Regions from separate parts of the Fenollaria sp. genome, predicted to be linked through region 2. Evidence: riboswitches for the same ligand, from Rfam matches in the RefSeq annotation. Region 2 holds a riboswitch; the other holds the start of a gene.
What was found. Region 2 has a riboswitch for cobalamin ahead of AC2UOP_RS05130 (ABC transporter substrate-binding protein). Riboswitches for the same ligand answer to the same signal wherever they lie in the genome.
Positions count from the first base shown of each region.

Region 1: another riboswitch for cobalamin. It lies ahead of AC2UOP_RS00270 (sirohydrochlorin cobaltochelatase); the one in region 2 lies ahead of AC2UOP_RS05130 (ABC transporter substrate-binding protein).

Region 1 covers NZ_JBXXYC010000001.1:53,216-56,433, forward strand. The annotation lists gene AC2UOP_RS00265 (MFS transporter) at 5-1,195, shown strand; cobalamin riboswitch at 1,507-1,678, shown strand; gene AC2UOP_RS00270 (sirohydrochlorin cobaltochelatase) at 1,839-3,215, shown strand.
Region 2 covers NZ_JBXXYC010000005.1:89,212-92,429, forward strand. The annotation lists gene AC2UOP_RS05130 (ABC transporter substrate-binding protein) at 1-1,248, opposite strand, end outside; cobalamin riboswitch at 1,318-1,448, opposite strand; gene hydF ([FeFe] hydrogenase H-cluster maturation GTPase HydF) at 2,008-3,126, opposite strand; gene hydG ([FeFe] hydrogenase H-cluster radical SAM maturase HydG) at 3,123-3,218, opposite strand, start outside.

The sequences.
Region 1 (3,218 bases), on a different contig from region 2:
AAATATGAAAAATTTCAAAAAGACAAAAATAATATATATTATAATGATGTCTTTATATGGATTTGCAGATAAACTTTATGGTAGTATATATATTGCATTTATGCGATCTGCAAATTTATCTATGCTTCAAATATCTAATCTATTCAGTATTGAACAAATTTTATTAGCAATATTTGATTACCCTACTGGTACCATATCAGACAAAATAGGTAGGAAAAAAATAGCATCTCATGGCTTTATAACTTGGGGGATCAGTTTACTAATATTTGCTTATTCTAAAAGCTATACTTATTTTTTAATTTCAATGATTTTAATGGCATTAGGACTAGCACTTATCTCTGGAGCGCCAGGTGCCTGGCTTGTAGACCATATGATAAAAGATGGTGTTTACGAAGAAAGGACTAAAATATTCCCACAAATACAAACTATAGTTAGTTTTTTTGCAATAATAGCATCTATTTTTTCATATTTTTTTATAGATATTTCTAATAGTTTGCCTATTATAGTTGCTGGACTAATCTCTATATTTACAGGTTTGTACTCATACGTTGTGGGAGAAGATAATTATGGATTTAGTAAGCATCCTAGTCTGTTGAAAACGTTGAATGAAAACTTGAAATCCTTTCTTAAAGATAAGAGAATGATATTCTTAACAATAAAAAAATTATTGTCGTATGTTTCTTTTGTGGCTTTTATACTTTATTGGCAAATATATCTAACGGAGACACTAGAATTAGAAGCAAAGTTTTTACCAATATTTCTTATTATATTTATGTTTTCTTTAACTGCTGGAAATTATCTGTCTTCGAGAATTGCAAATAAGTTAGAGAATTATTATGTATCTATCGTTGGACTTATAGTAAGTGCTGTAGGTTTTGCATTATTAATTCTTGGGGATAATTTAATAACATTTATTATAGGCTCTATTCTTATTGAAGTTGGATTTGGAATAGAACAAGCTATGACACCTACATGGACTATGGAATATATTAAAAGTGAAGTCAGAGCATCATATGCTTCAATATTTAGCACGATACAATCCATTTTTGGATTCTTTATTATAAATTTGTTAGGCTTTTTCTCTGAATTAGCAGGTATAAATATTGTATGGCTACTTGGAATTGTAGTTATTTTTCTTGAAATAGGTATTGTTCTGTTATTTGTTAAAAAATATAAATCAATAAGGAGTCAATAGTGAAATTATATGAAATCATATATTAACATGTGTAATATCTAAATCATAAAATTTATAATTTTCAATGATGAAGAGCATGTTAATCTAATGAATAGATTATTTAAAATTAATAATAAAATAAAAAAATGCAGTTATGTCAAAACAATTGTTTTACATCTCTGCATTTTTTGTAAGCTAAATTTTTAGGAAATTATTTTTGAAAAAGTATGCACATATTATATAGCTCTAATTAAGTCGTGTCCGTGTTTTGAATCACAAATAATAAAATTTATAAAAATTTATTATTACACTTGAAAAAAATTTTTATATATGATATTATATAGGTGTAATTTTTGAATGTTCAATATAAAGGGAAGCTGGTGTAAATCCAGCACAGCCCCCGCTACTGTAAATAGTGACGAGTCTATGTATACCACTGGGAAACTGGGAAGGTTTAGATGAGGTTGATCTATAAGTCAGGATATCTTTAGAACGTTCGTATAAAGTTACTTCTTCGGTGGGAAGGAAAAACTTACTAAATATGTATGTTTTATATCCTTGATACCCCTATTCAAGGATTTTTATTTTCCAAAAAACCGGCGAGAGAAAAGGCGCGCTTCTCCTATTTTTCCTTTTCTCTCGAGTACATATTATGGAGGTTCATATGAAAAAGGCAATATTACTTAGTTTTTTTGGCACAACAAGGCTTAGGGAACACGAAAGAGTCATTGATAAATTTATTAATGGCTTTAAAAATGAATTTAATGACTGCGATATAAAGATATGCTTCACTTCAAGGATAGTTAAGAAGATACTTGAAAAGAAGGGCATGTCTTTTGATGATGAGTGCGAGGCTATTAAGAAGCTTAAAGAAGCTGGATACAAAGACATAAGAGTAGTTTCGACAAACATCATCCCAGGAGAAGAGTATAAGAAGCTTAAAAATGTTTCAAATAGACTGACTACGCCATTTATCAGTAATAGCAAGGATATAGCTAAGCTTATAGATGGAATGACTGCCTTTAAATTAAACGAAGGCGAAGAATTTATTTATGTAGGTCATGGCACTTATCACGTGGCTGATAGGATATATGAAGACATTGACAATGCTTTTAGAACACATAATGATAAGTATCACATGATGAGCATTGAAGGCGATCTTGATCTTGAAAGCGTAATTAAAAATTTAGACAAAGATACAAAAACTTTATATTTAAGACCATTCATGCTAGTTTCAGGTGTCCACATGCTTGAAGATATTGCTCCTGACGATGAAGACTCAATCAAGACAAGACTAGAAAAGCTTGGTTATGAAGTAAAACTTATTGATAAAGGTCTTGGCGAAGAGGAGTATATATTAAATGACTGTATAGAAAAAGTTAAATCGATGGAAGAGCCGTTACTAAACATAGTTGGCGTTGGACCTGGCGATGAAGATTTATTAACTGTTAAGGCTATACTTACTTTAAAAAATACAAACGCTGTCTTTGTTCTTGACAACAGAGGCCGTAATCTTGCTCTTGACACAGTTATGAGCTATGTTAAAGATAAGCCAATCATCAAGATGCCGTTTGATATGAAAAGTGCTAACGAAGCTTTATATAATGATTTAAAAGTTAAACTAGAAGAGGCTTTAGCTGAGTATAGAGACGTGAGCTTCGTAACTATAGGCGATGCGGCAGTTTTCTCGACACCTATGAATCTAAGTAAGATACTTGATAAAAAGATAAATATAAATATTGTCAATGGTATGCCATCTTTCGTTGCATTGACTGCCATGAATAAAGAGCCGCTTATTGAAAAAGGCGAAAGTCTTGTGATAAGCGATAACACAGAGCTAGTTGAGTCGGCAAAGCCTGAAAGAGCTGTTATACTTAAAGGAACTCTTAATAAAGAAGCTGTTTTAAAGCTAAAAGATACTTACGAGGCAGAATTTTTTAAGAGAATATCGATGCCGAACGAAATGTATCTTACAGATGAGGAAGAAATACGCAAGGATAACGATTATATCTCGCTATTCTACTTAAAGAAAAGGAAGTAAATT
Region 2 (3,218 bases):
TGTTGGGTTTTGAGCGTATAATAAGATATCGTGATTGCCCTTAGCAGCTTCTTCATCGATGCTGTCAGCTAGTGAAACGCTTGCTTCTATACCCACTTGTTCTAGGTCAGATACAAGTACTTGGCCAATAACTGGTAGATCTGGTTTAGCAGAGTATGTTAATATAGTTAATTTAACAGGATTGCCGTTTTTATCCATAAGTTTGTCACCTTCATAAGTGTAGCCAGCAGCCTTAAATTCTTCTTTAGCCTTGTCTACATCAAAAGTTAATTTTTGATCGCCATTGAAGCTGAAGTTCTTCGCAAATAGTCCTGTAGGCATGTCTCCTCCGCCAAGTGCATCGATAATCTCTTGTCTATTAAGAAGAAGGTCAAGTGCCTTTCTGAAGTGAAGGTCGTTTAAGTGATCTCTCTTAAGATTTAAGAAGCAGTAGTATTGGTATCCAGCATTGTAATCAAGCGCTTTGAAGCCCTTGTCCTTTAAACCGACAGCCACATCGTTTGTAAGGCCGAAAGCTAGGTCCACTTCACCGCTTTCATAAGCAAGCTTAAGTGCGTTTCCGTCCTTGAAAGCCTTGATAATAACTGTTTCAGGTCTATTTTCAAAACCATCGTAATATTCGTTTCTCTCTAAAACTACTTCAGCGCCTGGTTTAAGCTCTTTAATCTTGTAAGCGCCTGTAAAGATGTATTTGTCACCATCTTTCTTGAACATAACGTTAGTCCACTCAGCGAAAATTGATTCAAGATTAACTGCAGGTAGCTCAGTAACTATCTCTACTTTGTAGTCTTCTACTGGAGTGAAAACGATCTTACCAGCAGAAGCGCGAGCAAATTCGTTATTTTCCATGATCATATTCATTGCTTCACAAAATGCCTTAGCATCAACTGGGCTGCCATCAGCAAATAAAACACCTTCGTTTAATTCTGCTGTGAAATGAGTTTCGTCTTGAGCCTCGATGGACTTAACAAATCTTGATTTTAAAGTACCATCAGCTTGAAGAGTGTATACGTACTCACTTACGCCGTGGTTTGTGATGCTCCAGCCGTTAGATCCATCAAGTGGGTCATCACTTGTAATAACCCAAGTTTGACCAACAGTTATCTCTTTAACATCAGACTTTTCATTAGCTTCTGTTTTTTCTCCAGAGGCAGTTTCTTCATTCTTGTCTGCGCCTGTGTCATTAGTTTTGCAGCCAAATGTGAATAATAGTGATAAGATGACTGCTAAGAAAATAAGTTTTTTCATAAAATCTTTCTCCTTTAATATAATATAGTATAGAACTAACCGTGCTAAAAAAACTAGCCTTGCTCTGAACCGGAGCAAAACTCAAATACAAGTATCGGACTTATGCGTAGTGCAAATACCGTAGCGGCACTGTGTAGGACTCTAACCCACTTCCTTGTTATATTCTATCTAAGATGATTATACTACAGAGATTAAATTTAGTCAATTGAAATGTGATTGTATAAATAGAAATAGATACATAGAGAGTATGTATCTTGACAATTGCACATCGAAAAGTGCTTTCCTTCGCTTGCTACGTCTACATAAATTGTTAATTTCTAAGCTTGCACATCGAAAAGATAGTTCCACGCAGCTTAGTTCAACAAATTGACAATTGCTAAGCTTGTCCGACTATAAATCCATATTCGTTCCGCTACGCTTCACTAGATGGATTTATGGCCGTCGTCCTGCGCCAAGCAATTGAAGCAATTTGTCTCAATGCGCTGCTTTTGGAACATATCTTTTCTCACTATATAGTCTCAAAAATAAAAATGGATACAAAAAAATGTATCCACTAAAATATTTATAAAATCAAATTTTTACCCCGTGTCAATTAAGGTTTTAGTGTTTAAACTTTAGTTTAAACCTAAAGCCATTCTTCAAAAAAAATTTATGGATAAGGCGAAGTGGAGATTTTTGTCAAACGGAGTGTACACAAAGTACTCGAGTATTGACAAAAATCGAACGAGCCTTAGGCGAAATTTTTTTAAGAATTTTGAATTACAGCGAAATTTTATCTAATATACCATTTAAGTAAGCAATGGTAATCCCGTAGTTAGTCATCGGCACATTTTTATCCTTCGCCTTCATAACACGATTAAAAACAAGTGTTTTATTAAACATACAAGCACCACAATGAATAATCATGTCATATTTTTCAATATCATCAAAGTCGTCAGCTCTTGTAAATGTAAACTGAAGTCCATCGCCGAAGCGTTTTTTAAGCATGGCAGGTATTTTCACGGTTCCGATATCTTCGTTAATGGGTGGATGTGTACAAGCCTCGGCTATTAAAATCTTTTCGTCGCCCTTAAAATTATCGAATTTTTTCGCTGATTCGATGAAATAATCTATATCACCTTTCATTTTTGAAAAAAGTACCGAAAATGAAGTGACTTTTGTTATTCCGCCAAAAACGTCATAAACTTTTTTAAAAACTCTTGAGTCGCAGATCACAAGGTCCGCACCATAAAATCTATCTCTCACGCTCTCAAGGTCCTCGTCGCCCACGACTATGCTTGTCATGCCTTTGTCAAGCGCTTCTCTTATGGCTTCAACTTGCGCTTTTATCAGTCTTCCCTTTGGTGCTGCTGCATCTTGCGGCATAACCATGATGATGATCGCTCTGCCATCTACAACACCATCTAATAATGATTCTTCTTTTGTATCTAAAACTTTTTTAAGCACTGAAAATATTTTTTCTCGAGATGAGTCATCTCTATAAACAATTGCATCTCCATTATCATAGCTCACGTCTCTATCAATCGCCATAATAACTTTGATGACTGGCTTATTGTACTTTTCTAGCTCTTTTAAAATCGCTTCATCATCATTATCAAGGGTATATATAAAGGCATCGGCTTTAGAAAATTCGGCGCGAGTCTTTTTTAGCCTCTCATCTGAAAGGGCTGTATCGTCGCCAAATCCAGCTGTATCAATGAATACGACTGGTCCAAGTCCCGGAACTTCGATGGATTTACGAACTGCATCTGTCGTCGTGCCTCGTTTGCTTGAGACTATGGCTGCATCGGAGCCCATGATGGAGTTAAAAAGCGTTGATTTGCCTGCATTTACTCTGCCTGCGATGACAATGTGCTTTTGCAATGAACGCGCCATCATAGTCTGAAGTCTCTCTCGCCATTTTCAATCTTTTTAAGATTGTCTCTAACTATCTCTTTAACTTTTTCCTTGCCAATATTATTTATTTCTCT